DNA from 3 places in the Schleiferilactobacillus harbinensis genome. Region 1 is predicted to be linked to each of the others. Evidence: riboswitches for the same ligand, from Rfam matches in the RefSeq annotation. Region 1 holds a riboswitch; each other region holds the start of a gene.
The links. A riboswitch is a leader RNA that binds a small molecule or an ion and turns the genes downstream of it on or off. The one in region 1 is predicted to bind thiamine pyrophosphate.
Positions count from the first base shown of each region.

Region 2: it holds a riboswitch for thiamine pyrophosphate, as region 1 does, so the genes downstream of both, FMM01_RS08080 (thiamine-binding protein) here and FMM01_RS14860 (ECF transporter S component) in region 1, are expected to answer to the same signal.
Region 3: it holds a riboswitch for thiamine pyrophosphate, as region 1 does, so the genes downstream of both, thiT (energy-coupled thiamine transporter ThiT) here and FMM01_RS14860 (ECF transporter S component) in region 1, are expected to answer to the same signal.

Region 1 covers NZ_CP041364.1:3,001,541-3,012,173, forward strand. The annotation lists gene FMM01_RS14825 (DUF6792 domain-containing protein) at 1-1,182, shown strand, start outside; gene FMM01_RS14830 (hypothetical protein) at 1,194-1,460, shown strand; gene FMM01_RS14835 (GNAT family N-acetyltransferase) at 1,401-2,015, opposite strand; gene FMM01_RS14840 (nitroreductase family protein) at 2,026-2,790, opposite strand; gene FMM01_RS14845 (MFS transporter) at 2,908-4,167, opposite strand; gene FMM01_RS14850 (energy-coupling factor transporter transmembrane component T family protein) at 4,311-5,000, opposite strand; gene FMM01_RS14855 (ATP-binding cassette domain-containing protein) at 5,000-6,409, opposite strand; gene FMM01_RS14860 (ECF transporter S component) at 6,410-6,985, opposite strand; TPP riboswitch at 7,066-7,155, opposite strand; gene FMM01_RS14865 (hypothetical protein) at 7,317-7,544, shown strand; gene FMM01_RS14870 (ABC transporter ATP-binding protein) at 7,629-8,339, opposite strand; gene FMM01_RS14875 (ABC transporter permease) at 8,339-9,397, opposite strand; gene FMM01_RS14880 (TetR/AcrR family transcriptional regulator) at 9,479-10,057, shown strand; gene FMM01_RS14885 (HAD hydrolase-like protein) at 10,109-10,633, shown strand, end outside.
Region 2 covers NZ_CP041364.1:1,581,292-1,591,924, reverse strand. The annotation lists gene amaP (alkaline shock response membrane anchor protein AmaP) at 1-175, shown strand, start outside; gene FMM01_RS08105 (hypothetical protein) at 206-391, shown strand; gene FMM01_RS08100 (Asp23/Gls24 family envelope stress response protein) at 426-863, shown strand; gene FMM01_RS08095 (Asp23/Gls24 family envelope stress response protein) at 890-1,306, shown strand; gene FMM01_RS08090 (ABC transporter ATP-binding protein) at 2,132-3,076, shown strand; gene FMM01_RS08085 (ABC transporter permease) at 3,069-3,902, shown strand; TPP riboswitch at 3,949-4,053, shown strand; gene FMM01_RS08080 (thiamine-binding protein) at 4,139-4,435, shown strand; gene FMM01_RS08075 (cation diffusion facilitator family transporter) at 4,496-5,395, opposite strand; gene FMM01_RS08070 (M20/M25/M40 family metallo-hydrolase) at 5,524-6,843, opposite strand; gene FMM01_RS08065 (PTS sugar transporter subunit IIC) at 6,840-8,126, opposite strand; gene FMM01_RS08060 (glycosylasparaginase) at 8,146-9,096, opposite strand; gene FMM01_RS08055 (LacI family DNA-binding transcriptional regulator) at 9,305-10,255, opposite strand; gene FMM01_RS08050 (6-phospho-beta-glucosidase) at 10,374-10,633, shown strand, end outside.
Region 3 covers NZ_CP041364.1:1,617,502-1,628,134, forward strand. The annotation lists gene tnpB (IS66 family insertion sequence element accessory protein TnpB) at 1-73, shown strand, start outside; gene tnpC (IS66 family transposase) at 174-1,730, shown strand; gene FMM01_RS08260 (ROK family protein) at 1,811-2,005, opposite strand; gene FMM01_RS08265 (MFS transporter) at 2,148-3,557, shown strand; gene FMM01_RS08270 (hypothetical protein) at 3,964-4,275, opposite strand; gene thiT (energy-coupled thiamine transporter ThiT) at 4,522-5,124, opposite strand; TPP riboswitch at 5,173-5,268, opposite strand; gene FMM01_RS08280 (alpha/beta hydrolase) at 5,331-6,239, opposite strand; gene FMM01_RS08285 (ATP-binding cassette domain-containing protein) at 6,642-8,267, shown strand; gene FMM01_RS08290 (hypothetical protein) at 8,386-9,606, shown strand; gene FMM01_RS08295 (helix-turn-helix domain-containing protein) at 9,580-10,446, opposite strand; gene FMM01_RS08300 (DUF805 domain-containing protein) at 10,582-10,633, shown strand, end outside.

The DNA.
Region 1 (10,633 bases):
GCGGCAGCGGTGGCCAAAGCGCAACCAGCGGCGTTCCTGCCCCGTCAGCTGGTGGAACAGGTCAGTGCCCGGCTGCCGTGGCGTACGACGAGTGATACACCCCAAGACGTCCTGACCCAGTTGGCCAAAGCCATTGGGCTGTCGCTCCCCGCCCAACTCCGAGCCTTGGCGGCACTGTTGGGGAGCAGCACGCTCAACGCAGCGCCGACCCGTTACACCGCTGAGAGTGTACCTTATCCGGTGGATAGCTTGATCCACCAGCGGACTTTTGTGTTTGCAGCGATTGCGGCGGAATACCAGATGGCGAATTATCAAACGCTGACGCCGGAACAGTTTTGGCAGTGGCAATTATGGCGGTTGAACCATATCTTCGGGATCCCCATTGCGACGTACAATGCCCGGACGCTGGTACCGGCGGCAGCGGATACCGGCCTGTCGGCGGACGCCGTGGTCTTCTATCCGCCAGCGGCACCGCCGGAGGTGTATTTCCTGTTCCGCGGCACAGAAAACACGAAGGGGGCGGCGGAACCGCTGCACCTGACAGAGGCGCTGGCTCATCCGCTGGCGGCCATGGATGCCAATTTAATTGAGGGCTATCGCGACTGGCGGTACAACGTGCAGGCCGTGCTGCTAGGGGAGGATACGGAAATGTCCCAGATCGACGCCGCCCGCCGGTTCGTGGCTGAGGTCCTGGCCCAATTGCCGACGACCACCAAAGCATACGGCATCGGTCATTCCTTGGGCGGCCACCTGGTCCAGTCCTTGCAGCTGATCGATGGCGCGTTTGCGGCCGGGTACACTCTGAATGCTGCCCCGGTCCAACTGCGTCAGATCCAACAGATTGCGCCGGAACGGTTTTCTCTAGAAACTTGGACTGCCCTGCAGGCGGCCACCAGTCGCGGCATCGCGAATGCTTCAGATTCAGCCTTGCTGGCCCAGACGGTGACTGATCCGCGCTTAGCGATCACCAATGAAGGTTTTGCCCAGGACATTACCCGGCTGTTCTATAACTTAGCGGGCAATGTCTACGTCGGATCTTACCATGCTGTTCAGCGGCCGGTTCGCAATACCCGTTCATTACCCAAGTTTCCGATTATCTTTCCCCGGCCGAGATTCGCTACGCGGCCACCACGTTGGGGGATTTCTTCAAAAAAACAGCCAGCGACCAGACGACAAGTCTGAGCTGGCAGATCGTGAATTATATGCGGGCTTGGGGTGAAACACCCCATTTGCCGGCGAGCAAGAGTATCCGTTACCGGCGGGATTATTTGCGGTACTTGACGGCCACCGGCTGGTTAAGCACTGAGCCGGTCATTTCGGCCCGCAGTCTGCCCCGCTGGCTGACGAGCCGGTTATCAGCCGGCAAATTGCGGACGTTCCGGCAGATTCGTTTTGATATGTTACAACTCGCTGTTTACTTCCATATTATCGACGGGGCGCAGTTTTTCTTCCTTGATTAGCTGCTGATAATTCGGCAGGGTCAGGGAGTATAGAGCGGCGTCATGGTAGGCATCGCTTTGATAAATATGGTCGGGCAGGATCCCATCCAAGTGGCAGAACAGCCGCTCCGGGACTGCCCGGCTTTTCTTATTCTCGACATCGGCCAGCACTTGGATTTTGCGCAGCCCCAACCGGGTGAAGCCGACGGCAAAGAGGGTGGCCAGCCCCCGGGTCATGATGCCGAGACCCTGATAATCGGTTCCCAGCCAGTAGCCAACGCTGGCGTGGTGGGCCATCTGGTCGAAGTCGTGGAGATCGATCATGCCGGCGGGCGTGCCGTCCACTGTGATAATTAGGAGAAACAGCTTATTGTTGATCATTTGGGTACGGGCGTAGCGCAAGAAATTTTCTTCATCGTGAACGTGTTTGGTGTCCTTGGTCCAGGGCATCCAGCGGGTGAGCAGGTCGCGATTTTTCTTCACTTGGGCGAAAATCGCGGCGGCGTGGCTTTCTTCTGGAAAGACCAGGGCCACCTGGTGACCGTGCTGATCAAATTGGGTGAGTGTAAACATCATTAACCTCGATTCATTTTTGCGGGAGTTGGAATCCTTGCCTCTTGAGAATGCGGCCAATTTCGCCCCGGTGGTGGGGATCTCCTTGGCTGTTGGCCACGACCATTCGGGCAAAATCGGTGTCCCGGGGTTGGCTGGACCGGTCGGCGTAGTAGGTATGCACCGCCTGATTATACGTGTCCCACAGGGCCGGGGTATCGGCCGGTTGGGGATAGCTGTTACGGCCCACCGCTAAGGCGTGCGGCAGGCGGGGCTTGGCGTCTGGCTTGTCCGCTGGCACGCCGACCATTAGCCCTAGGAGCGGGAAGGTGTAGCGGGGCAGGTGCAGCAGGTCGATCATCTGCTGGGGATCGTTCAGGATACTGCCCAGATAAACGGTACCCAGTCCGGTGCTTTCGGCGGCCGCCACCATATTTTGAGCGGCCAGCGTCGCATCGAAAACGCCGGCTAAGAAAGCATTCCAGTCGGTGAGGCGGGTCGTGGCGGCGTGCAGATTGTCGGCCAGCCGCACGTTGCGGGCTTGATCGACGACGAAAACATAGAACGTGCCCGGCCCGGCAATATATTGGTGGGTCGTCAGCGCTGCAATTTTCTGACGCAAATCAGGATCCGTAACCCGAATCAGAGTGAACTGCTGCATGTACTGACTGGACGCGGTGTGCTGGGCCACATCTTCCAGGGTGCGCAGGGTCTCTGCCGGAACAGCAGTGTCTTGAAATGCGCAAATCGATGTATGGTGCAAGAGTGTGTCAATGAAGGAATGTGTCTGATCTGCCATAAGTAACCACCTTTGCTGCAAGATAATGACCAGTTTAGTAGGGAATTGCAGGCGGTGCAAGGCAGAAAAAAACTCCGGCGGTCAAAATGACCAGCCGGAGCAGAGGCTTAGAATAGCTTAAGCGGCCGTCTTTTCTTCTTCATCGTCGGCGGCATTGCGCATCTTCAAGGAACGCAGGGCAGGAATCGATAACATCACGGCGAAGCTCAGCAGGTAGAGCACGGCCAGAAAACTCATGGTCGTGATCAAGTTGTAGTGATCCATCAGGAAGCCGATGACGACGGAGGAGAACCCGCCGATAGCCCGGCCAACGTTAACGATCAAATTGTTTGCCGTAGCCCGGATGTGGGTGGGGTACAGGCGGGAAATGATTGCGCCGTAACCGCCGAACATCCCGTTGGAGAAGAAGCCCAATACGGCACCGGCGAGGATCAAGGTAATTTCATTGGCCGCCAAAGTAATCAAGAAGACGGAGACGGCGGACCCCAGCAGGAAGATGGTATAGGCCATTCGCGGGCCCAGGTAGTCCAGGATGCTGCCGAAGGTCATCATGCCGATGGACATGCCGACGATGGTGGCAATCATCCAGATGGAAGAACCGGATACGGTGATCCCCAGTTGTTTCTGCATGATTGTCGGCAGCCAGTTCATCAAGCCGAAGTAACCGGCAATTTGGACCACGACCATGAACATCAGAGCGATGGTTTGGTACGCCTGCTTCTTGCTGGTGAACAGCTGGCCCAGACTGATTTTTTTCTTCCCCTCAGCGGTGTGCTGACTCTCTAAGAAAACCGGGCTTTCCTGCAAGTGTTCCCGGACGATGAAGGCCAGGGCAACAGGCACCAGGCCGACCAGGAAGAGGGCGTTCCAACCGAAGTTGGGGATGATCAAGGACGCCATGACAGCAGCGAAGATCGCCCCGATTTGACCGCCAATCGCGGCCACGCTGGTCATCCGGCCAACGTGCTGTTTCTTGAAATTCTCAGCGATCAGGGTAATCCCGACGCCATACTCGCCACCAGCGCCGATGCCGGCGATGAAGCGCAGGATATAGATGACCCAGATGTTTTTCGCAAAGAACATGGCCGCCGTGGCAAAGGCAAAAATAAAGATCGTATGCGAGAAGGTCTTCACCCGTCCGATACGATCCCCTAATAACCCGAAAATCACTCCGCCCACCAGCATTCCAAGGTTGGTGATCGAAGAAATGAGCCCGGCCTCAGCGCCACTGATATGTAAGCTGGCGATCATTGGTGCCAGGGCAAAAGATAAGAACATGACATCCATATTTTCCAAAGCAAAACCCGCACTAGTCGAAACGATGGTCCGTTTCTGATTGCGGGTTAAGTTTGTACTGTTAGTGTTGTATGATTCCACGGTATTGGCCTCCAAATGCATGCTCACTGACATGCGTTATTTATTGGCGCACTGTTTGCACAGATTGCTTGACAATGATTGTGCCACATATCCGCAAGCGTTGCAAGGCAGTGTGAAAATTTTCTCACGCAATCGAGAAATGATTACCACGGCCGGAGACCGAATGCGGCGGCGCAGTAAATGACGATCAGGACACCCGCCAGACCCCACTGCCACGCCGGCATGGGGTCGGCAATGAGTTCGGTACGCGGGGCGTTTTCAGTAAATCCCTGGGACGTCATTGCTTCGGCTAAATCGTTGGACCAATTCAGGGAAACTAAGACGATGCGCAGGTACAGCAGGGGGTTCCACAGGCGCAGATTCTCGCCGCGCATCAGGGCGGAATACTGGATTCGGCGGAATTCATGGCGCACGCGATCGGCCATATTCAGCGCGCCCAGCAAGCCGAAGACAAAGGCATTAGGCAAATGAAAGTGCAGGTGCAGGCTGACCAGCCAGCGCTGGGTGCTGACGGTCATGGTGACGATCATCCCCAGCAGCAGATAAGCGTACACCCGGCTGCCATACATCCAGGCCAGGTGCCAGCGGTCGACGGTGCCGAAAAACCAGAAGGAGATCCAGCTGCCGAAGGCCAGGGGCAGGGCGATGAGCAGAATGAGGCTCACCTTGCGCCAGGAAACACGCAGCGCAATGAGATAGAGCAGTCCCAGACCAGCGACAATGGTGTTCAGCCATACGCTCTGGGCGAAGGTCAGCGGGAACCCGATACCGATCATGATCAGCGTTAATGTTGCCGCGTTCAGTCCGCGGGGCGTATCTGCCGTTTGAGTCATCAAGCCGCCTCCCCGGCGATCAGCTGCAGCTGCTGGTCAGCCAAACGCAATTCGTAATCCATGAACGAGACGACGCCTTGCCGTTGATGGGAAACAACCAGCGCACTGAGCTGCAAGTCATGGACGGTCTGCTGCAAGAGAGTCAGGACTGCTTGCAGCGATGCCTGATCCAGGCCGGCAAAGGGTTCGTCCAGCAGCAGCACCGGCTGGCCCATGATCAGCATGCTCAAAACCTGCAGCTTCTTTTGCTGGCCGCCAGACAAGGCGTAACTGACGTGGTCCAAAACAGCCGCCAGATTCAGCCGGGCTGCCGCCTGGGCGATCCGTTCCGCAGTCCAGTACGTCGGGTGCAGACTGTGTTGAGCAGACAAGGCCAATTCATCGCTGGCTTGGATCCGGATGAACTGATCCGGGCTGTTTTGATACACTTCTGCCACCTGCAGGGCCCATTGCTTCAGCTTGTACTGCTTGGCGGGCCGGTCTTGGTAACGTATGTCACCGGCATAGCGGCGCTGGCGGGTCAGGGCGGCGAACAGTGTGGATTTGCCGGCCCCATTGTCACCGGACAGCAGTCCCAGCTGGCCAGCGGGCAAAGTGAACTGCGCGGCCGTAATCAGCGGCCGGTCCCCGACGGTGAGGCTTAGGTCATGCCACGCCAGGGGCCCCGTGGTCAGCGGCCGGCCCTGAACGGGGGTCGCGGGGGTCGTTGCCGGCAGCGCGGCCGGTGATTCCTGAAGCAGCGTACGCTGGGTGCCGTCAACGTGGTACAGTTGATCCACTAAGCCGGCGTAACCGGACAGGTCATGGTCGGCGAGGATGATCGTCTTATGCTGGGTGCGCTGCAAGGTTTTGAGGTCGGCCAATAATTGCGTTCGCCCCGCCGCGTCGACATTGGCAAAGGGCTCATCCAAAAGAATCAGTGAGCTGCCCAGGGCTAATACACTGGCCAGGGCGACCCGCTGCTGCTCGCCGCCGGACAGCGTTTCCAGCGCCCGGTGGGTGAATTGCGTCAAGTGCAGATCGGTGAGCACCGTTTGAATGCGCCGGTCGATTTCTGGCGGACTCAGTTGTAAATTGGCCAGGGCAAACTGCAACTGTTCCAGCACCGTGCGCATGGCAAACTGCCGACTGGGATTTTGAAACAGCATCGCCACGTGCGCCGCCCGCTGGAAAGGCTGCAGCGTGCTGATCTCGGTATCGTTCACCGTCACTTGGCCGGACTGAATAACGCCGCCGTATTGCGGATACAACCCGGCTAACAGTTTCAGCAGCGTCGACTTGCCGCTGCCGGAGGGCCCCGTCAGCAGGTTGAAGGTCCCCGGTTCCGGGGCAAAGGTCAGATCTTGAAAAATCGGCGGCGCATCTTCAGCGTAGGCAAACGTCAAATTGGTTACAGCAAAGTGGTCCATTTACTTCAACAATCCTGTCTTGGCCACCAATTGTCTGATCCAGTAAACCAGCACGCCGGAGAAGAAACCGATGGAGACAAAGCGAATGATGAGCAAGGTAATGTTCATGGTTGGGGTATAGGCCTTGTAGCCGCTTTGGAACCAATCCCAGGCGAAGGTGACGATGGTAGCCCCGATGGTGGACATGAGCAGGCCTAATTTTTCCCAATTCTTGTAGCCGGTGGCGGCGAAGCCCAGTTCGTTGCCGATACCCTGAATGAAACCGGAAATCAGGTCGGCGGCCCCCCAGCTGGAGAACAGCATCATTTCCACCGCGGCGGCCAGTAATTCACCGATCACCGACGCACCGACTTTGCGCAGCAGGACACCGGCTAAGGGACCGGCCATGATCCATACGCCGATGGTCATATCGTTGGCGTAGGGCTTCAGCGGCGTCGCGGCCAGGGCGTAATACACATAGCTCCACAGTTGATAAATAATGCCGAAGAAAACACCGATGAGGGCTAAAAAGATAACGTCCCGAATGGTCCAGCGGACTGGATTCACTTGGGCAACTTGGCTATTTGCATGTTGCATAAAATAATCACTCCCTGTGTTTTTGAAACGATTGGGAGATAAAAAACGGTCTTTCTCGCCGAGAGAAAGACCGAATGGCAAAAAGAATAACATGAGCTCCCTCCGCTGGCATTATCCAGATCAGGTTCATGGGTTTCTCTCAGCCACTAATGGCACCCCAGCTCGTTTCAATTGGCTACAGTTTAGCCCGGATTGGGCTGGGGGTCAACTGTTTTCATCGTACTCAATTAATTTAAGGGACTTTTCAATTGATTTATCCAATTTTTGAGGCATTCTGCGGGCTATCTGACCTTACGATATGGCATAATTTGTTGAAGGAGTTGAAACATTTATGGACAAGAAAGACAAGCAAAACAATCCATATAGACCATTGGAACGCGACCCCCAACAGTTAACCATCATGGGGGTTACCATGCCCAGCAAAACCGTCTACGACGAACTGGTCTTTGCCATCACCAACCAAATGTACTCCGGCTACGTCCCCACTGTCGCTGATGTGCAGCACCTGCTAAAACACTACGGGGAACTACCATCGGCTCAAGAGATCCTCAAATGGTAGTTCCCCGTAGTATGGCGCGCTATTAGAATAGATCTGGGTGGTTTTCTTTGACCCAGGCTAACACATCTTTCGGGTTAACTTTTCCTAAACCGCCGCCGCGCGGATTTTCTGCACGCCGCTGGCGTCCAGCTTTTGCAAAACACCATCGCGCATTTCATAAACGGTATCAACCGTATCCAGTAACCGGGTGTCGTGGGTGATCATCACCACACCCCGGTTCATTTTGTGGGCAATAGTGGCCAGCAGTTCGGTGACCTGTAAAGCCCGGCTGGTATCCAGACTGGCGGTGGGTTCGTCGGCCAGGATGATCGGCGGGTCGTTATACAGCGCTCGGGCGATAGCCACCCGCTGCCGTTCGCCGCCGGAGAGTTCCGCCGGGTAGCTGCGGGCCAAGTCGGTGATGCCCAGCATAGTGAACAGCGAATCCATTGACATGGCGTGCTGCTTGTGGTGGTTGAAGCGGTCCACCAGGGCTAATTGATCCTTCACGGTGAGGAAGGGAATCAGGTTGCTGCCCTGGAGCATGAAGCCGAAGGTGTTGAAGCGCAGGTCGGTGCGCTGGTGTTCGCTGTAATTGGTGGTATCCTCTCCGTTGATCAGGACCTGGCCGCTGGTAGGCTGCTGCAGGCTGCCCATGATCGTCAGCAACGTCGTTTTACCCGAGCCGGACGGACCGATGACTGTGGCAAACTCGCCTGACGATAATGTGAAGTCGGTGGGATGCAGGGCCGTGACCGCAGTGTGGCCGCTGCCGTAAACTTTGGTCACTTGTTTCAAATCAATTAATGCCATGATTATTCGCCTCCAATAGCTTCCAGCGGGTCGATGTGCAGGATCCGGCGCAGGGAGAATAGACCGCCCACGAGGGACATCACGATCAAGGCCGCGGTGATGATCGCCAGCAGCAGGGGATCGGAATAGAACGGAATCGTTTTAGGCAGCCACAGCGCCGTCAGGGCTAATAGGCCGATCCCAATACCCACGCCGACGACGGCCAGGACCAGGATTTGCCAGAACAAGGCCGCGACGATGGCGCTGGTACGGATTCCTTGGGCGCGCATGACGCCGTACATGCCGATTTTTTGAATCGTCAGGATATACATGAAGATCCCGATGATCAACAGTGTAATGCCGATCATCGCCCCAATCATCAGCATGAAAGTCATCGTTTGGGCCGTGTAGCCGGGGATGTTGGTGATCAGCGCCGCTTTGGTTACCTGTTCCGTGTTTTTCGGCAGGTTCTTCAGCTTTTTTGGACTGACAACAGCTGACACGTTAGCAATTTGTTTTTGCCCGAATTTGATTTGCCGATATGTGGCTAAACTCGTGTAGAATACAGGTACAGTGGCAAACCGGCGGTCGTGGGTCAGCCCGACGATGCGGTATTTTTGCGTACTGCCATTCAGCGTGATCCGGTCCCCTTGTTTGACGCCGTAGTAGGTCACGCTGTCGTCGGCCAGCACTTCGCTGTTCTTCGCCGGCAGCCGACCGCTGGTCACCTTGGGGCGTAAGCGGCCGTCAAGGTTGATACCGAAAATGTTGCTGTTCAGCTTCTTATTGGTCGTTGGGTTTTCCGCCACCACGGTCATTTGGCCGAGCAGGCTCGTGCCTTTTTTCGCCGCATCGGTATACTGATCTTTGGTCAGCACCGAGCTGAGCAGGTTCTTGTTGGCATACTTGGACATGAGCACGTAATTCCCCGGCAGCGCGTCGATTGCGGTCCGGTTATTCCGGGCCAGACCAGTGGCTAGACCAGTGAGGAAAAACACCAGGTAAGAAATGAGCACAAAGGTCACGATCACTAGCAGGTAGCGGGCTTTATTGTGCATAATTTCTTTAATTGCCAGAAACATAGGGCAGACCTCCAATCTCTTGTGTGGGCCTATTATACCACCTCATTTATCAGTTGATAAACGAAAAGGACTGAAAAATAATTGAACTTACGAGAAAAGCAAAAACAGGACACGATGCAGAAAATCCTGCGCGCGGCCCAAGCCTTATTCATGACCCAGGGTTACACCAGCGTCACCACCCGGGCCATCGCGGAAGCCGCCGATGTGCGGCAGCCTTTGATTTATCATTATTTCGGTACCAAGGAGAAACTCTATCTCACTGTCGTGATGCACGTCAGTGACGCCATGGCCGCCCTGATCACTAAGGCTACCGCTGGGTCGGCGAGTTTTGCCGTCAAGCTGCAGCGGCTGGGCCATCAGCTCACCAATCAAGACCCGATGGATCTGCAATTGGTGCTGCATGATGTATTTCAAATGGGGCCGGCTGTCCGGCAAACCGTTGTCGCTGCTTGGGAAAAGGGATTTTTACTGCCGCTGGATGCTTTTTTTGCCGCCTACCGGGCGCAGCTGCAGCCGGCTTATGCCATTCGGGATATTACCCTCTATTTTCTAACCATCCTGTCGGCTTTTTTGCCCATGCCCGCCATGCGTCAGCGTTCTGGCCGGCTGACACTGGACACGGCGCTGGTCATGTTCCGTACCGGCGTGGAGACTGTTTGAAGGAACTGGTATAATGAGGACAATTTACTCATTATAGAAAGCGGGACGCATGTGACACAACTTTTCTTCGATTTTGACGGTACGATTGCTAACTCTGAGCAAGGCATCGTGGCCGGTATTAAATACTTTGTCAAAAAAATGCAGTTGACGCCGTTGACCAATGATCAGTATCGGTTGTTTATCGGGCCAACGCTGAGCGCCAGTATGCATCAGTTTTACCCGACTTTAGATAACACGGCGGTGAAGCAAGCAATTGATTTGTATCAGGAGTATTATGCCGATCAGGGCATCTTTGAAATGCAGATTTATCCTGGTGTGATTCCAGTTTTGCAGCAGTTGCACGCAGCGGGCTTCACCATGAATGTGGCTTCCACGAAGCCGGAAGCGATGATTGACCGAATCGTCCAGCATTTTGATTTGAATCCTTATTTCAGCGGGCTTTACGGCGCTACGATGGACGAATCCATCCGCAGTTCGAAGACTGACGTATTGGCCTATGCGTTGAAAGAAGCAGACGCGGCGGCCAGCAACAGCATCATGATCGGTGACCGCAACACGGATATGATCGGCGGTCGC
Region 2 (10,633 bases), 1.4 Mb from region 1:
AAAAGCTCGGGTCACAGTACAAGCGTTCACCCACCACGACCAGGGTCTGAAGCAATTGGGGGCCGACATCGAACAGACGGTGCGGGACAAAGTACAGACGACCTTGGGGATTCCGGTGGAAAGAGTACGGGTCACCGTGGCCCCGGGCAAATCCGCTAACGCCCGGGTGATCTAGGGACAGAAACGGAAAAGGATGGTGAAACCAATGAGTCGCGCCATGAAATATGCCTTGATTGGCGGTCTGATCACGACGGCCATCATTCTGGCCGGATTCTGGTCAGCCCTATTGATTGTTGCCGTTGCCGGTATTTGCTGGGTGATCGGCGCTTTCCAAAGCGGGGAGATCTTGCCAGTGCTGAAACGCATTCAGCAAATGCTGCAAACGAATTGAGTCAGCAAGTGACAGAAAGCAGAGGTGCAGGGGAATGGATGCAACGCAAGACGCAGTAACCAAGACACCCATGGTGAGCACGCTGAGCTTTGCCGATGGGGTCATTACTAAGATCGCTGGGGTGGCGATCCGCGAGGTGGACGGGGTGCTGGCCATGACCGGCGGCTTCTTGGACGATATCGCAGATAAATTCCGCAATCAGGTCGACTTGACCAAAGGCATTAGTGCCGAAGTCGGAGAGAAACAAGTTGCCATTGATGTGGATATTGTCCTGGAATACGGGCGTGATGCCCAACAGATTTTCCAAAAGATTTGCGATCGGGTCCGGGACCGGATCGAGGGGATGACCGGACTCACCGTCGTGGAATTGAACGTCCACGTCAGCGACGTATTAACTCGAGAAGCGTGGCGCAAGCAGGCCACAGATAATGAATTGGCGCGGCAGAAGAAGCTGGCCGCCCAAGGTGTGTAGGGACAGAAACGAAAGGAAGATGTTAAATGACCACAGCAACGATGGACAACAAGCAAATGACCGGCGTGAACAAGGAACTCTCCTTCAATGACAATGTAATTGCCAAGGTCGCTGCCCACGCGGCCAGCGACATCGAGGGCGTCTTGGATCTCAAGGGCAGCATGATGGATAACATGACGAATATGTTCACCTCCGGCGATACCCGCGGGGTCAGCGTGGATGTATCTGATGACGCTGAAGTCGCCGTTTCCTTTGAAGCCATTCTGGAATACGGCAAGAGTGCGCCAGCCATCTTCGACCGGGTGGTGAACACGGTCTGCAAGACGATTCCGGAACTCACGGGGTTGAAGGTGACCGAGGTTAAGATGAACGTGAAGGACATGCTGACCCGGGAAGAATGGACCGAAGAGACTAAGAAGAACGACGACGATACCCACAAGTAACCATTTGTAGAACGTTGACCGCTCGTCAGCGTTCTTTTTGCTGTGTTTTGCGGTGCGCCAGACCGTTGTGCGTACCGGCCAGCAGGGGTGCAGCTCAGTTAGGAAAAGTTTAGTAAAATTACTTGCGGCGTGCAAACAAATAACGGATACTTAAAAGGCAGCTGTTTTTAGGGATTTGGCTTCTCTTTGGCTTAATCTTTGTGAATACTCGTCTAGGAACCCTTTTACAGCGGGTGCCTACCAACTTTCGCTAAACTATTTTGTAAAAAATAGAATAACCTCCGTTATTCACACTTTGTTCATAAACATCCGTTAGTATAGAGAACGGTTGAGATAGAACTTAACCACCCCAATAATTCAACTTTTTTCATTTCCTTCCCCCCAAGTGAACATGAAAAAAAGACTGACGATCCCCCAATCGTCAGCCACCCTTACTCCTTTTACCGCTGGTCCCCCAACCAGCGGTTTTTTTGTACACAGAGGGCGCAGGCCGACGGTTAGCGGCGTAGGCATAAGGAGCAGGATGCAGAAAACCCGCACTTAGGTTTTATGCATCCTGCTCCTTATGCCCTAGCCGCTGTCGGCCGGAGCCCGTTTAGGAGGAGAACGCCACCCCCTAGCCGCTGTCGGCCGGAGCCCGTTTAGGAGAAGAAGCCGCGACCGGCCCCATCCCTTTTAAAGAAAGCCTCACCCCCGCCACCCTGCCCCAAATGTGTCAATAATGTAAGACCAATCGCATCGAATCAGTTTCGTCCTACCCCCATTTCTGCTAGACTGGTCCCATGAGTAATAATTAAGCGGCTCATTGGAAGGTAGGTATGATTTATGGCAGATACGACAGACTACGCCGCCAGTGTCGAGCATTTATCCAAGAAGATGCACTACGTTCAGATCTTGAAGGATGTGACTTTTTCTGTGGGTAAGGGCCGCATCCTGGGTCTTTTGGGACCAAACGGGGCCGGCAAGACGACGACGCTGCGGATCATGGTGCATTTGATGCGCCCGACCAGCGGTACGGTGACCATCATGGGGGAAGATGTTGAAAAGAACTTCACCAAGGCCATCGCCCACGTCGGGGCAATGATCGAAGCGCCGGAGTTCTATAATTATCTGACCGGCTTCAAGAATCTGCGCCTCCTGGCAGATATGAGCCGGAAACAGATCAGCAATGAAGATATTAACGCAGTCTTAAACCGCGTCGGTTTGGCCAATCATGGCAATGCCAAAGTCAAGACGTATTCTCTGGGAATGCGCCAACGGTTAGGCGTTGCCCAGGCTATTTTGCACAAACCGGAAGTGTTGTTGCTGGATGAACCGATCAATGGCTTGGATCCGGCGGGCGCCCATGATTTTCGGACGCTGATGAGTGATTTGCGCGATCAAGGCACAAGCATTGTCATTTCCAGCCATATCTTAAGCGATATTCAATCTCTGGCTGATGATTTGGTGGTCTTGCAGCACGGTCAGGTGACGTACCAGGGGACCATGGATGAGTTGATTTCCCACGGCACCAACCACTTGACCTTGATCACCGCCAAGCCGGACGACACGGTCGTCATTTTGCAAAAACTGCAAATGCGCTATACCCGCAAGGCCGATACCTTTGATATTGAGGTACCTGCTGGCGATCCCCATGCGTTCCAGAAGCAGCTGGCTGAAGAATTGTTCAACGCCGGCATCCCGGTCACGACGATGCAGCTGAAGCAAGCCAGCTTGGAAGAGAGCTTCTTGGCGCTGACCAAAGAGGAGGGGGAGAAAGCCAATGTTTAATCTATTTCGCAATGAATGGCGCAAACTTTGGGCGAAGAAGTCATCTTGGATTCTGTTGCTGATCGCAGCGGTTATCTCTGGTCTGACCGCTTGGGGCGCCAAGGCGTTGAACACCAGCTTCACAGTTGGGACCAACGGTGCCGCAACTGGCGGCAGTACTGGCGCAATCAAGGCCGCGGATGCTTTTTCCTCGATCTTTTCCAGCGGGGCCGCCTTTGTCGTGATTTTTGCCATTGTCATGACGGCCATCATCATTACTGAAGAATTTGCCAAAAACACGATCAAAATCTTACTGACTCGGCCGTATTCCCGCCATGCCATTCTCTTTTCCAAACTGTTAGCGAGCTTTGCATATCTGGTTGTTTCACTCTTGGCCATCTACGTAGTCGCTGCACTCTTTACCGGGGCGTTCTTTGGCTTCGGCGGCTTGGATAAAGTGGTCGGCCATGGGATGAATTCTTGGCTCTATGGCCTAGCTGATGTCGGGGTGAATGTGCTCAGCAGTATGTTCTACCTGTCGATGGTTTTTGTGCTGGCAGCAGGGATGCGGTCCCAAGGGCTGGCCATCACGTTCAGTATTCTGATGCAACTGGTGCTTGGTATCTTCAGCGGTCTATTGGACGTGCTGATGACGACTAAGAAGTGGTACTGGATCAAGTGGAATCCGTTCAATTTGATGGCTTATAATCCGTTATCCAGTTCGCAAGCAACCGGGGCGGCGGCCCTGAATGTTTGGGGCTGGCTGATTGGCTTAGTGATCTATATTGCAATTTTCTACCTCATCGCCGACTACATCTTCAACCGCCGGGACGTTTCCCTTTCCTAGCTTGCGCCACGCCCCATTTCCGAGTATTCTGTTGGGGAATAAAAAAATCGAATAGCAGGGGAGTCGCGTTAGCGGCTGAGAGGCGGGTGTGACCCGCGACCCTTTGAACCTGTCAGATCATGCTGGCGTAGGGAGTTGCGGATGGTAGTCCGCATTCATGTGGTGTAAGGCCCTGGCTAGCTGTGATCTTGACGGCGGTCAGGGCCTTTTGCTATTCCCCAAGGAGTGATTGACAGATGAATGCCAGTGTTGCGATTCAAGTACTGCCCATGTATCCGGATAAGCAGAAAGTGGTAGCCATTGTGGATAAGGTGCTCGATTATATCAAGTCCACCGGCGTCACTTACGATGTCAGTGCCTTTGAAACCAGCTTGGAGGGCGATTACGACCAATTGATGGACATTGTCAAAGAAGTGCCCAAAGTGGCCGTGAAAGCTGGGGCCGACGCGCAGATGGTGTACGTTAAGATCAACTATTTCCCGGAGAGTAAGGGTTTGACGATTGCGGACAAAGTGACGAAGTACCGGGAATAACCGGACGAAAAAATGCGGATCGCCTAAAACTCAGGCGGTCCGCATTTTTGTATCCGGTCGTTACACTGAATGATCCGTGGACTCATCGGTCAGCCGGCCCAGCTCAACCTGGGTGGTGACATGACAAAGATCGTATTGGGACGTGAGCAGCCGGTCGCAGCGTTCCAGGAAGGCGTTGTTATCCGCCATGGTGTTGCGCACCAGATGGACGGTACAGGCGTTCTCCGTCGTACTCAACGGCCAGATGTGCAGGTCGTGGATCTCAATTACACTGGGGATTGCCAGCAGCGATTCCCGCACCTTATCCAAGTCGATATTCTTTGGTACGGCATCCAAGGAGAGCCGGGCGGCGTCCATCAGCAGATGCCAAGTGGTGATCAGGATGATCACCGCGATGATCAGACTGATCGTCGGGTCCAGCCAGTACCAGTCGGTATACAGCATCACGAAGCCGGCAATGACGACCCCGACGGAGACGGCGGTGTCGGCAGCCATGTGGAGAAAGGCGCCGCGAATGTTAAGGTCGTGTTTCTGACCAGAAAGGAAGAGAAAAGCGGTCAAGCCGTTGATCACCACCCCAACAGCCGCCACGATGATCACGGACCAACCGGAGACCGGCGCTGGGTGCTGGATACGCTGCAAGGCCTCAATAATGATTCCGCCGATCGCCACCAGTAAAATGACGGCGTTCAGCAGGGCGGCCAGAATAGACGAGCGCTTGTAACCATAAGTGAATTTCTTGGTGGCCGCGCGCTGGCTGAGGGCCATCGCGGCCCAGGAAATGGCCAGCCCTAAGACATCAGAAAGGTTGTGACCAGCGTCGGCCACCAGAGCGAGAGACCCCATCGCGAGACCGACCCCGCCCTCAATGATGATAAAGGCGGCGTTTAAACCAATGCCCCATTTGAAGGCCGCCGTATGATCCTGCGGCGGCGTGGGTTGAGAATGAACATGGGCCATCATAACACCTGCTTTCTCGAAATATTGCTTCACTAACATATGAATGTATGCTCATGTGTTCATACGTACAGTGTAGCACATCGCCTATTAAAAAACACCGAATAGTGAAAACTATTCGGTGTCAACGTTTATAGGTTTGCGAGGGCTTGGATGCTCAGGTAATTGATCACCAGCATGCGGCGGAAATCGCTAATATTCAGCCACTCGTCTTCCTTATGAGCGATCCCCTTTTGCCCGGGGAAGGAAGGACCGAAAGCGACAATGTTGGGCATACTGCGGGCATAAGTGGCGCCCGTGGTGGTGACCGGTGAACCATCGGTGCCGGTGATATCGGTGTATACCTTGGCCAAAGCCTGGATGAACGGGCTGTGGGGGTCGTGTTTGACCGGGGCCATGCGGCTGGTCACCGTCAAGGCGGCCCCCGCCGGCAGCAGGCCACGCAAGTTGCTGACAATTTCGTCCTCCGTCGTATTTAAGGGATAACGGATGGAGAAGGCCAGAGTGAGGTGGTCGCCAGAAAGCGCAATACGATACGGCGTTAATTGCAGTGCGCCGCTCACCGGATCGGTGAAGCGGATATTGGCGTGTTCGCCAGCAAAGGCCCCCGCAAAGTGCGCTTGATACCACTGGAACAAGTCGCCGGCGCCGCCGGGCAGCTGGGTACCGGCGGCAGTGAGGTGATCTAAAACATTGTCGCCTAATTCTGGCGCGTTACTGGGTGCTTTCTTCCCGTGGAAGTGTTCTTGATGACCATCCGGGAAGGTGAGGGCGGCCCGGTCGGGAACGATGGCCGGGGAGAATTCGCCACTGATGGCGAATTGCGGACCCAGCACGGCAGTGTCGATGGGCCAGGTGATCGCGCCTCGCAGGATGCCCCGTTCGCCGTAGACGACGGGATATTTGCCATCGGGGGTGTAGCCCCAAATGGGCGCGGGCTGCTCGGCCAGGTATTTAGGAATATCCTGACTGCCGCTTTCTTCATTGCTGCCAGCGAGAACGCGGACGGGCCGTTTGAGCGGGGCGCCGTCTTCCGCCAGCCAGCGCAGGGCCCAGAGGGCAGACAACCAGGGCCCTTTGTTGTCCAAAACGCCGCGGCCTAAGAACTGAGTCGGCGTAATCGTTAACTCGAAGGGCGGGGTGTGCCAACCGCTGCCGGCAGCCACCACATCCAAGTGGCCGACGATGCCGACGTAGTCATCCGTGGCGGCAGCTGGCGAACGGTATTCGCCCCAGCCGACGGCGTCCCCAGCCAGGCCGGTGGTCAGGCCGGCTTCTTGGGCAATTTCTAACCCAGTGGTCAACGCCTGCCGGGGGTTGACACCGAAGGGCGCGCGGGGCGCTGCTGGGCCCTCTACGGACGGCACGGCGATCAAGCGCCGCAGGGCGGCGGTAATCGCTGGCCAATCACGGTCCAGCCGCTGTTCAAATTTCTGCTCTAATGGTTTCACGCTTGTTGGGCCTCCAATTCAGATTCCAAATACTGCTGGTCCTGAACCTTGGCAAAGGGATAGTAGATCAAACACCCGAGAATCAAGAGGATAAACTGCAATACCACGCCCCGCCAGCTGCCGGTGGTCAGCCAGCCGGAGAAACCGATGGGCGTCGTCCAGGGCAGATTCACCCCGTTGGTATACGGAATCCAGCCCCAGGTGAAGCACAGGCCGGCAATCAAAGTATTCAAAACGGGCGTGATGATGAACGGCACCGCGATCACCGGGTTCAGGACGACCGGCAAGCCGAAGATGATTGGTTCGTTGATGCCGAAGATCCCCGGCACCAAGGCCAATTTGGCCAGTTCCCGCATGCGCTTGGACTTGCAGAAGAAGAGAATGACAATCAGCAGGCTCAACGTGGAGCCGCCGCCGCCAAAGGTGGTGAACATATCAATGAATTGCTGGGTGTAAATATGGGGCAGAGCGCTGTGCTGCTGGAACGCGTGCAGGTTGTCCTGGGTCAGCACGAAGAAAATCGGTGACCAGACGCTGTTGACCACCGCCGGGCCGTTGATCCCGAAGAACCACAGCAGCGAGGACAGCGTATTATACAGCAGGACGGACGGCAGCGAGTTGCCCACGTCCTTGAGCGGGGCTTGCAATATCGAATAAATAAATTGATATGCGGTGCCGAAACTGGTGAACGTAAAAATCAAGCGGACAAAGAAGAACACCAGAATGACGCAGGCACTGGGGATCAAGGCAGAGAAAGAGGCCGTGACCGCCGGCGGCACGCCATCAGGCATTTTAATTTCCCAATGCCGTTTGACGGCGAAGCGGTAGACTTCCACACTGACGAAAGCAATGACCAGGCCGAGGAAGATCCCGTTGGGGCCGACAAAAGTTGTATTCACGGCTGAAATGGTCTTCTTGCCAACGACCATGGTGGTCGGGGTCAAAATAAAGAAGGAGACCAGGGCCACGATCGCCCCTTGAATCGCATCCACGCCGCGGTTTTTCGCGTAGGCATAGGCGACTGCCAGGGAGGACAGCATCCCAGTAAAGCTGAAGACGGCATTGGATACGGCGGTGAACCAGTCGATCCACCCTTTGCCGAAGACACCGGTCCAGAATTCTTCCCAATGGGGAATGGGGAAGTTGCCCAGGAGCAAGAAGATTGAGGTCACGATGATCAGCGGGGTAATGATCAAGAAGCCATCCCGCATGGATTTGAGCACCACGTTATTGCTCAATTTCACCGCAATCGGTAAGACATGTTTTTCCATCCATTTATTCATGGCATTTTTCGCTCCTTTCCTAAGCTAATGGTGCTTGCCGGCGGGCTTTGTCCGCCGCCAGCCACTCGGCCGTGACCGGTTGAATATCCGGCTGGTCGCCGTTGGGCTGGGCAATATAGATTTGCGTCGGGCCATCGTCCTGGGCCACGGCGAAAGTGAATTCCACATTCGTCGCAATGCCCCAGTCGCCGTCCTGACGCAAAGCAACGTAGGAAAATTCCCGGGGATGCTGGCCAATTTTGGTTAGCCGATCAATGAACGGATATACGGCTTGACGCAGGGCTTCGCTGGCACTAAGCCCGGTGCCCATCAGGCGAACGGTCTCGTAGCTGAGGCTGGCTTTCATCAAGTCTTCCCCCATGCCCGTGGCCGCGGCCCCGCCAATTGTACTGTCGACGTAGTAGCCGGCCCCAGGCAGCGGAGAATCGCCCACGCGGCCGGTGCGCTTCATGAACAGCCCAGAGGTGGATGTACCCACGGTCATTCGGCCCTGAGCGTCCAGCGCGACCATGCCCACGGTATCGTGCCCGTCATAGGGATTCAGGTTCTTGCTGGCTAATTCCTGGCGTTTCTGTTCCCATTTCTGCCCAGCGCGTTCCGTCAGCATGTTTTTCAACTGAAAACCATGGGTACTGGCGTACTCGGTGGCTCCGGTACCCACCAACAGGTTGTTAGCCGGTTCCTGGCTCAGCGCTTGCGCCACCGCGATGGGGTTGGCGATGTCCCGGGCGCCGGCGATGGCCCCTAGGCGGAAGGTATCGCCGTCCATGTAGGCCGCGTCAGTTTCCACCACACCGGCTGCATTGGGCAAGCCGCCATAGCCGACGGATTGGTAATACGGATAATCCTCCACCGCTTTAATCGCGGTTACCAGAGCGTCTCCCGCGCTGCCCCCAGCACGCAATTCGGCCATCGCCGGGGTGATCCCGGTCTCCGCCATGCGCCACGTACCAATCATTGCAATTGTCATTTCTTCCTGCTCCCTTCAATGGATATATGAACAATTATGGCATAGGAAACCGCTTTTGTGGGATAAACCACAAGGATAACGGGTGTTATATTGGGAAAAACGGCATAAAAAACGGGATATGCACAGGTGCGCATATCCCGCTGCTTCCTTTTCCCCAAAAGTTGAACATAGATAGTATAGCGCTTACTTGAGCAAAATGCACGCGCTTTCAATAATTCGTGGTTTGCCGTTCAATAATTTTCGGCACGACTGGCTTCATGGGCTGCTGCGGCTCATTGAGCTGGTTGTACAGATAAGCAAAATCGTTCTCCGCCTGGGCTTCAATATGCAGGTCCACCGTCGTGATGCCCATCAAGCGGCTGATCTCGCTGTTATCCATGCCGACCACCGCCACATCCTGGGGTACGCGGATGGCAGCCTCCCGGAGATGGGCAATAAACGCCGCCGCCACGTAATCCGAAAAACAAATCACCGCATCCGGCCTTTGCGGCGTAGTCAGCCAAACATCGGCCGCTTGGCTGCCCGCGCCGTGCTGGCCTTCATGATACTGAATCCAACTCGTGTCCACGGCGGGGTCTTCAGCTTGGAAGTCCTTCAAGGCTTGCAGCTTGGCCTGGGTGTTGGCGTGGCGGGTGCCGGTGAAGACACTGCCGATGCGCCGGTAACCCTGGGCGGCCAGCCGCCGCAGCAATTGCATATACAGCGGATAATGGTCCACATAAGACGAATAGATGACCGGTGAATCGACCCGCTGCCACGTGGCCAGCGGGCCGAATTGGGTATACGGGGTGAGCCGGTCCCAATGATTCAGCCGAGTGAGCAGGAACGCCGCATCCAGACTGTGATCCATCAGGCCGTTAAGTACCGTCAGTTCCCGCTCGGCGGTTTGCGTGAAATAGACATTCACGTGGTAGCCCTGCGCATCGGCGGCCTTCCCGAAGGCCGTAAGAAACTCGCCGGCGAGTTGGAAATAGTCGCTGATCAAAAAACCGATGATGTGGGTCTGCTGGCGGCGCATATTGCGTGCCGCCTGGCTGGGCACATAGTGGAGCGTATCGATGGCGGCAAGAATGGCCTGGCGCTTTTCTTGGCTCACATAGCCTTTACCGCTGATCACCCGGGATACTGTGGACTTCGATGTCTGGGCGAGCCGGGCAATATCAAAAATAGTCGCAGTTATTTCAAAAACCTCCTTGACCTGGGAACATTCCCATACTTTAGAGTAACAGTGAGCAAAGAAAATGTCGATGTGTTCAATACGAAAGGAGATCCTCCCTATGTCCCGTCAAGCCTTGAAACTCGTCACCATCGGCGGTGGGTCCAGCTACACCCCCGAACTGATTGAAGGATTCATCAAACGCCAAAACGAATTACCGATTAAAGAAATCTGGCTGGTAGATATTCCTGCCGGTGAAGAAAAGCTGCGCATCGTTGGCGCCATGGCCCAACGGATGGTCAAAAAAGCCGGTCTCGACTGGCAAATCCATCTCACCCTGGACCGGCGTCAAGCCCTGAAGGACGCTGATTTCGTATCCAC
Region 3 (10,633 bases), 1.4 Mb from region 1:
ACGATTGATCACTGGTCTAAGTATTATTGAGAGGCGTACCATTCATGACCGCAGGGTCGGATATACCAATTAAATGTGGAAGAGGATGCCAAATGAAATTTGGTATTACCTCTTCCTTTTTATGATCTATAAATGATATAATCCAATAATCAATAATTCAGGAGGGCCACACATTGGTCGACCCAAAAAATAGCATTGCACTCGCAGATGCCACCCCCGAGCAATTACGGACTATCGTCCAAAATTTACTCCACGAAAACCAACAGATGCAGGAGCAGCTGGCCGTATTGAAACGTGTTCTCTATGGTCGTCGCCGCGAATCCAGCCAAAATTTGCCCGATGGGCAAACCAACCTCTTCAACGAACACGTGCTCACCCAGGAAGAACAAGCAGCGGTCGCCAAGGCGAGTGGCGAAGACGAGCCAGTCAAGAAACGCCCTAAGAAAGTGGTTCACCGAAAATCGATGGACCTGAGTCAATTACCACAAAACACTCGCGACTATACTTTAGACACTGAAGATCAGATTTGCCCAGGATGTGGGAAGATGATGGCCGATATTGGGCGGACAGCCGTACGTAAAGAGGTCGACTTTGTCCCCGTTAAGTTGTTGGCCACCACTGTTTACCAGCACACTTACGTCTGCACTAACGAGCAGTGTTTACAAGACCACGGTAAGGTAATCACCAAGAAAGCAGACGTACCGAAGCCCGTGATCTCCCACAGTATGGCTTCAAATGCGGTCGTGACCGAATCAATCTTGACCAAATTTATCTATAAAGTGCCGGATTACCGGCAAGAAAAGCTCTGGCATAATCGTGGCGCAGATTTTACCCGGCAAGCCCTGTCTGGTTGGCCTATCAAGGCAGCCGAAGAATATCTGCGGCCGCTCTACAATTTGATGCATCAAGAACTGCTGGCCCAGGATATCATTCACGCCGATGAGACGCCCTACCGGGTGCTCGCCATCAAGAAGGCCAAGACCTATTACTGGGTTTACACCTCAGGCAAGTTTGCGGAGCATCAAATTATCCTGTATGACCACGGCGACACCCGCGGGTACGGCGAAGCTGAGCGCTTCCTTAAGGGATATACGAAATACCTGCAGACCGATGGCTATGCTGTGTATCCCCGGTTGCCGGATCTGACCAATGTTTATTGCTGGGCGCACGTCCGGCGGAAGTTCGACGAAGCGGTTACCGGTGGTGATACCGGATTGGCACCCATTGGTCGGCAATACTGTAATGAGATGTTCCACTTGGAACAGGGATGGCGTGGCCTGCCCGCAACTGAGCGACTTGCGCAGCGTAAAGAACACCTCCAGCCGCAGATGGATGCCTTCTTCAAATGGTTGTTTGAATTGGGTGACAGTTACTTACCGAAATCCAAACTTGGTCGCGCAGTTGAATACGCACTGGGCCATGAAGTAGGATTACGGGCGGTTCTCCAAGACGGCCGGTTGGAGTTATCCAATAACCGGGCCGAACGAGCCGTCAAAGAGCTGGTGATGGGCCGCAAAAATTGGCTCTTCTCACAGAGCAAACGCGGCGCCGTAGCGACGGGCATCTTATTAAGTGTGCTCAAAACTGCAGAGATAAATCACCTCGACCTTCGTCAATACTTGAACTATTTGTTTGCGGCATTACCTAATTTGCCGGTGCCCGGGGACTTGACGGTCCTACAGGACTATTTACCCTGGTCACCGAAAGTGCAGGAGATCTGCCACGAATAAATAATTCGAGTACAGCAGTGGCGCAATCCTTATGTTAGAGGGTTGCGCCACTTTTTCATATACGCCCGTTTAACGACCTCTTACGGTGAGCTGATACCCACGCCCACTGGTGCATAGTCTGCTTTGGCCTGCTGGACGATGGCCGTCAGGGCCGCATAATACCCCGCTAAATCCTTAGGGGTCGGCACACTGCCTTGACTCACCAGCTGATCATCATGCAGTACGCCGTGTTTGATCGACGTCCCGCCCACATCAATGACTACGAGATCTGACATATCGTTTCTTCCTCTCTGAACCATTCTCATTCCAGTTTAGCAGATGCTGAAGCCGGTTGCAGAAAAATGCAATCGGTGCCAGTTTAGAATCATTATTGAAACGGTCATGAAAATAGCTTATGCTAGTTTCGAGGTGATTTTCATGGTAACTCACGATATCCAACTGACCAATGGCCGGCAGCGTACCGCTTTTATCGGCACACTATTGCTGGGCACGTTCGGCATGTCCATCAGTCAGTCGTCCTTATCTACGGCGTACCCCACGCTCATGCGTGAATTCGCCATCCCGGCCAGCATGGTCCAATGGCTCACCACTGGATTCATGCTGGTCATGTGTTTGTTAATTCCCACGAGTCCGTGGCTATTACATAACATTCCATTCAAGAAATTATTTGTCAGTGTCGTGCTCACATTCAGTGCCGGCACCCTGCTCTGCGTCGTGGCGCCAACGTTTTGGGTCCTGGTTTTGGGCCGCATGCTGGAGGCCGTCGCCGTCGGTATTATTTTTCCATCGTACCAAACTGTTCTGCTGATCATCACGCCCGTCCCTGGCCGAGGCAGCGTCATGGGGCTGGCGGGCTTGATCATGGGCAGTGCCCTGGCAGTCGGGCCCATCGTGTCGGGGGTCGTTTTGAATTTCACCAGCTGGCGCGGACTCTTCGTCCTATTCCTGGTGGTCATGGCCATCGTCTTGCTGCTGACTCCCTGGGCGATTCAGGATGTCGTCGGTCAGTATCCCAGTGAGATCGACGGCTTGTCCGTGGTATTGGGCTTGGGCTTTATCGGCGTGCTATACGTGCTGACCGAAAGTGTTTCCGCTGATCCACAATGGGGTCTTTTAGGCGGTTTGCTGGTGGCCAGTGTCCTGGCGATTGCCTGGTTCATTTATCGCCAGCTGCACCGGGATAAGCCGTTGTTGAATCTGCGGGTCTTCACCAGTGGTATTTACACGAAATCCGTCTTTCTGACCGGAATTTCATACATTGCCCTGATCGTCACAACGATCTTGATGCCGCTGTATTATCAAAACGTGCTGGGCACGTCCGCCTTGGTTTCTGGCCTCGCAATGGTCCCAGCGGCTGTTGTCTTAGCTTTGCTCAACCCGATCAGCGGCCGCTTGCTGGACCGGATGGGCGGCAAATGGGTGGTTTTGATCGGCCAAAGTCTGATCGTCGTCGGTATGGCCGCGATGATTTGGGCCGCCAGCCAACGCCTGCTGGTCCTATCGATCATCATGGCCGCCTTCATCGAAAGCGGCAACGCCTTCGTCATGATGCCCAGTGTGACCATGGGAGCCAATGATTTACCGGAAGATCTGGTCGCCCATGCCACGGCCGTCACGACCACTGCTCGGCAGTTGTTCGGCTCCGCCGGCGTCGCTATTGCGACTGCCCTGCTGACGCTGTTTACCAATCAAAACGCCGGTTTAGGGAAGATCCCCAGCCAAGTCGTCGGCTTCCAATGGACGTTCTTCATCTTCGCGCTGGTTGGTGTCGGTGGCGCGCTGATTGCCTTGACGCTGCCGAAGGGCCAAGTCAAGAATTCCAGATAAGACCACATTTCGAAATTACGCCACCTAAACGTCACAAATTCTTCGCAATTTCCAGATAATATAGAAAATGTCAAGAGCGAGGCAGTTAATGTAAGTCCTCGACTTGATTGCCAACAACAGCAAGCAACCAAAACTTTTTCTTCATGTTGATTTTCCTCCCCCAACAACCTATCCAACAGTTCAGCCAACCAGCCTCCCCCTGGCAGTTGAACAATAAAAAGTAAGCACCGTCGACCCGATACCAGGCGACGGTGCTTCTTTTTGTACAGAGGGCGCAGGCCGACGGTTAGCGGCGTAGGCAGAAGGGCGAAGGACCAGAAAACCCGCGCTTAGGTTTACTGGTCCTTCACCCTTCTGCCCTAGCCGCTGTCGGCCGGAGCCCGTTTACGCGGAGGCTGTCAGGCCCTCACTCCGCCGGCCGCTCGCCCAACCGATGCAGCTCACCAGCATAAATTCCAATATACTGACCATCGCCAGCTTCACGGTAACTTTGCAGCGTCACACTGATCGTATACCGGCCGCCGTCCCATGTTTGCCGATAAGTCATCGTCTTGGGCGGTAATTGGCCTTGGAACACCCGCACGACGCCGTCAATATTTCCATCGTAAACGATCACTGAACCGGCGGTATCCGCGCTGGCCGTCGTACTGGGCATGGCCGCCGTAATGCCTAATCCAGCCGCCACCGCCAGCAATGCTGTCATTATCTTAGCTTTCATGGTGCCCACCCTTTCTCTTAACTGATTATCCAATCACCCAACACTATCAGCATAGTCAATAATATCGTCAGTGCCGTTAAATTGCTTTTGTGCAAGCGATTTATTCAGCAAACCAGCATATTGCCGTACTAAGCAAATTAAAAAAGTGATGTTCTCGAACCGGCCTATACCAGATTCAAGAGAGAAAATGCCCACCATAGCCAAATTACTGACCACAGCGGGCATTATCTGCTTTGTTTAAATTAACTAATGAGCCTCTTCAATATGCCGATTCCGATTCGATACCACAAATAATTGCGGTGCGATGGAGGCCAGTACGCCCAGGACCACCGCCACGTAAATCAATCCCAAAACAGCACTGATCCCGTTAACATACAGGCTGAACAGCCACACATTCCAGCCTTTGGGGGCATAAGGACCCCAGTAGAAGACCCCAGCAATGAAGTGGAAGAAATACTTGGCAATGGTGCCGATTAGGCCGCCAATGAAAATATAGCCCACGGCCATGCCTAACTTGCGGTCCTTCAAAGCGTCTCGCAGCGGCAGGGCCACTAAGCCAGCCAGACCGAGGACACCGAACGCGACCGGATATTCCATGATAATCTGGAGCGGGTTCAACAGATTGCTGCCGCCGCGGAGCATGGCATCCAGCAAGCCCCAAATCAAACCGGCGATTGTTCCCACCTGCCAACCCCGCCGCTCAGCAACCAGAATCAACGGCAGCAAGCCCCACTGCAATTGAATCCCCAACCCGCCGATACTATGGGGAATATAACTCAGCGCCATGGCCAGCGCGGCCATGATGGCGCCCTCGATCAAACCGCCGAGGGTAATCTTCTTCTTCAACATAAAAAAGCCTCCCTAATGTTTGAGTTTCCAAGCACAAAGGAGGTATTTTTCAATACCACGCACAATTCCTACGCTCGCATTAACGAACAGGTTCGAAGGGTCCGATTACTCGTTCTCAGCCAGATGGCTCCCCCTTGTGTGGTTTCTCATTTAGTTTTTCAAAAGCTATCATACCATAACTGGATTGCTTGGCAAGGCCCTTCAGATTACGGCTGACCGTACAAAAACTTATTAATCTTATTCAGCACCAGCGAGTCATCATGGAGCATGCTGTGTTCCCCCGGCAAGCCGCGAACTTCGATTTCACTGAAGGACTTAACGATGGGCGCCAAAATATACCGAATCGATTTGGCTGAGATCACGGTGATGTACTTGTCCGTATTCGTCCCATTGTTCAGGTTGCCGAACACATTTAACACCTTGGCATCTTTTGGGAACCGATTGCGGCTCAAGAGCATTTCTAAATAAGTCGGGTTCATCAAAATCGGTCGGCCGCTCCACGTGAAGCGGTTGAAATTCGGCAGATCGCCCAACGCAACGACGCCATCAAAGGGACCGCCCACCAGGACCAGCTTATTCAGCTTGGGAAACTTCGGATTATCGTAATTCCGCATTTCGGCAAACACCAGCGCTGTGGCACCAACTGAATGGCCCACCGCATTGTATTGGGTGAAGCCGTAGCGTTCTTGCAGGGCGGGCAGGACTTTTTCTAAATAACGCGAAATAAACCGGGTACCGACCCAGTTATCCTTAAAGACCACCTGCACGATGGGATGCGGGTCGTTGGTCCAATTCCCCGCGTAGGACATCTTGCCGCCGCCCTCGTAAGTGACCTGCAGCCAGCTGTCCTGGCGGGTCGCTTTGGCCGCCGATTCCACCATCTGCTGGGTCGAATGGGCGCCGCCGCGGAATCCGTGGACGTATAATGTGGGAATTTGTTTGACTGAAAAATTGCCATCGTTGGCCGGCAGATCCAACCGCTGCTGAGCCTGAGCCTCCACCTTCTGCGATGCCGCCCGCCGTTTCGAAAACCGGGTAAACACCGGCAGCAACCCCGCGCCGGCAATGAAGCCGGCCAAAACCGCCCCTAGGTCGGTGATTGTTTCGCGTTCCAAAATCTTTCCTCCTCGAATATTGACCTATCTACTATAGCATAATGGCGGTAAAACAGCTTGAAATCGGGACAGGCGCGTGCTCACAGGGCCTTCACAACTATTTTTAATTTTCATATTGCCTTTTATCATTGTTGGTGGTATCTTTAGGCCATCATAAATCAGAGGAGGGTTGTCCCATGATGCTGCGCGAAAAGATTTTCTCTCGTTTTGCATTGGTGTTCTTTGCCGATGCACGCCAGAAAATTGAATCGGCAGCCTAATCCTCTGAGTAAGTGGGATTAAGGCACCTGCTTTTTGTGGTGCCTATCATCCATCGTTTATTTTTTGAGCCGCAGCTGCCGACGCACAGTTGACGGCTTTTTTGGTTTCCGCAAACAAAAGATAAACGAGAGGATGATCAGCATGGATAAGCATTTACGGCACTATCTCTGGGAATTTAAGGGACCAAATTCATTATTAGTGATCATCGTACTATTCATGGCGGTGATGCAGACCGCCAACGGGATTGGCAGCGCCAATGCCTTGACGGCACTGGTAGCCGGCCAGTTTCCTAAATTTTTTCTCTGGGTGGGGCTTATGACCGCGGCCTATGCCCTGTACTGCGGTCTAATGGGCGTGCAGCAATATCAGTTTTCGCGTTGCCGGCAACTGATGAATACCGCTATTCGCCGAGACATCACCGCTCGGCTGAGCAATACCAGCTACGAAGTCTTTCACAGCCAATCACCGGCAGTCTATGCCTCTTGGCTGACGAATGATGTCCACACCATTGGGGTCAACGGATTCTACGATGCCTTGGAAATTGTCGAGTCTTCCTTTTCCGTCATCTTTGCCGCGGCAGCCCTCACGGCATACCACTATTCCCTGAGCATCGCAGTATTGGTTTTGGCCGTGGTCGTGTATCTGGTCCCCAAGGCGTTCGACACGTCTTTACAGGCCCATTCACTAGCGATGACCCACGCCAATGAACGGTTGATGGGCCGTATCTCAGATGTGCTGAGCGGCTTTGATGCTTTGAATTTACTGAGCCTGCGCAAACTCCTGGTCAAGCGGACGGTGGCCGCCTCCAACGACGTGGCGGTCCACGTCAATTCCTGGCAAAAAATGTACGGCATTACGAATGCGACGATTTGGGGTACGAGTGCGATTTGCCAAAACCTCGTTCTACTGCTCACCGGCTACTTGGTATGGCAGCACCTGGTCCCTGTGGGCACGGTGAATGCCAGCATGAATTTTGCCGGTCTAATTTTCTCCGGTCTGACCAGTGTCATGTCCTCCTATATGGACATGAAGAGCATTATTCCCATTTTCAATAAGTTCGATCAGGTACCGGTGCGGGACACGGCAGGGTTAGAAAAAATCGCTCCGTTCACCACGGCCCTGCAGATGCATGATATTACCTTCGCTTATAGCGAAGAGAGTCAGCCAATCCTGCAAAACTTCTCCCTAACGGTGGCTAAAAACAAAAAGTATGCCCTAATCGGCCCTTCCGGCAGCGGTAAATCGACTGTTCTGAACCTGCTCATCGGCAACCTGACAAATTACACCGGCACTCTGCTGTACGACACGACAAATTACCGGCAAATTCTCCCGGACAGCCTAATCGCGCAGGTTACCTATTTGGACCAGACACCGTTTATGTTCAACGATACGTTGAAAAACAATTTGACCATGGGCGAACCTTATTCTGATACGGCGGTGGCAACCGTCATCCAACGGGTTGGCCTGGCCAAGATGGTGGCTGATCTGCCCGGCGGTTTGACCACAATGGTGGAAAAAGACGGCCATAATCTCTCCGGCGGTCAGAAGCAGCGGATCGTGCTCGCCCGGGGATTGCTCCAAGGCCGACAAATTGTTTTTATGGATGAAAGTACGGCTTCTCTGGATCCGCTATCGGCCCAGGCCATTGAAGAAATGATCGTCACTGACCCGCACTTAACCGTGGTCATGGTCACCCACCACCTGCGGCCGACCATTGCCCAACAGGTGGACCGGGTGATTGACAGCACCGAATTCGTTCCCGCTTAGCATATTCTATTCAATTTACTTGTTTGCGCAAAAGCAACTTACGCCCTGTAAGCTGCTTTTTCTGGCATACTGAACATAAGTGGTGGGATTGATCACTGCCTGTAAGGAGGAAACAAACATGAAAAGATGGGGATATGCGCTACGTTTTGAACTGCGCAAACGGCCCTTGGTCTGGCCAGTTGTCTTACTGTTGGCAATTGGGTTAAGCGTTGGCTTTTGGCAGCAACGCCAGGCTCAGACGCAGTTTCTGCAAAATTATACGCAAAGGCTGGACAAACAGTATGTCGGAAATAAACAAATGGGGCGTGCCGAACTGATTTCTTTTAAAAAATCACCCACTGCCTATCACCAGTGGTACATGGATTCGCTCGCCATTAACTTATCTAAAAAGAATCAAACAACTGTGTTGCCAGGGTTCGGTATTCGCCTGTACGCAAATATTGAAACTATGAATAACGTGTTATTGAACAGCATGGCGCGCACCTATAGCCAATTTCAATACATGCGGCGCCAAAAAATCACACCAATATACCCGGACAGCTTGGATATTGAAACGAGTACTGGTGATTTGGACGGGCTGAGTACCCAGGACACTCAGATGGTGCTGCGCGATAATCCCCACTACTATTTGCAGGGCTGGTATTACCTCTGGTACTTGATTCGCGCCAATAGTGTCATCCTGCTATTTTTGGTGGGTATTCTACTGACGGGCCGGCAATGGGCTAAAGAGCTGGCCAATAAGAAAGCCCACAGCGATTGGCTGCTGTTGCAAGGACAACGGACGTTGGCACAACTGGGAAACCAATTTAGTATCATCTTCTATACGTTTGCTCAGATTGTTCTGTTACCCCTAGGACTGGTTACGCTCGGGATTGGACTCGGCGCCGGCTGGGGCGACTTGCGGTATCCTGTGTTCGGCTTCTCCAACCCTGAGGGCCTGGGCCTCGCCGAAAGCTTTATGCCGCTGCGCAGTTATCTGTTCCAAGCATTCGGCTTAATCATTTTGCTGATCCTTTTTCTCACTTTGCTGAACATGGTCTTCGCTCAGTTATTCCGGAATAGCTGGCTGACGACGGTGGGCCTGTTGCTGGTAGTGGGGATCACCCAAGTGATGCCGGCAATTCCAAATTTTCCGCTTACCTATTTCCGAATCAACGAGACGATTACCGGTATCTTGCAGAAAACCGCGGATAGCGACGCGTTACAGCCGCAAAGTGCGCTGCTCAATTTGAGCTGGTGGTGTCTGGCTCTGTTGATCATCGTTTTGCTGCCCATCATCAGCCAGCAATTCCACCAGTTTTGGCGGACTGCCTCACACCGGTACCTGCAACAAGCGTAGCCAGCGCAAATCGGCCTGGTAGATCGCTGGATCAACGGTTTGAAAGAAAGCCAGCTTGGTTTTAATAGCTAGCAAATAATCTCCATCCCGAGCGTCTAGATAGTTGGCTGCCAGTTCAATCAATTGGGCCCGGTAAGTGATCAGCACACTGTTGGCTCCCGCCAGATACTGTTTGGCATCATGGATCATCCGGTACGTCGTATTCCAATCCCCCTGACGGAGCCAAACCACTGCCAGCTTAGCCAGCGACGAGCCCACCAAGCCGGTGTAATCCGGCAATCGATTGGCCGCAAAAGAACGCATCATATTCCGGTACAAGCGCAGGTTCAAAGCCGCCGAAAGCGACGGTACGGCTTGGTTGAAAATAAAATATTCCAGTTTGAACCAAGTCGGCTCTTCTGTCAGATAATCTGCAATCCGATCCTGGTCAGTGGCTGCAAACTGATACTCCGGCACAGTGATCCGCGTGATTGCCCCATTGACCACCATAACCAAGATTTGAGCCGGAATGCTCCCCTCCGTATTTTGCTTAAGCACCTGCACAGCCTCTTGCAGAGCTGGCCGATCCGCCCGCCGATCGGCCAGCTGAATATCGTCCATCAATCGTTCAATCACCGTGGGTTGTAAGGCACCAACGATATTGAAAAATTCGGTGCCGCTCATCCCCGCTGAATGCAGGAGGGCAATTAGATTAGCCGTGGAAATCATCGCCAGGCCGCGTTCAAACCGGGACACGGTACTGGCGTCCAACCCGCCGCGTACCTGATCAATCGTTAGGCAGCGGCGCACTCTGATTTCGTGAAATATCTGGCCATAGCGCTTAGCAAGCTGATCGATCATCAAACTTCCCCCCTTATGCTATAGGATACTTGTTTTTGTCATCAATACAACCAAGCGTTGGAAGACCTATACGTTACAATTTCAATGATTGGTGAGACTTAAATCGGTGATTCTGTTGAAAGGAGTGCTTTTAACATGATGACCACCCAAAACAAAACGCAACCTGTCAATTTTATCCAAGCCATGA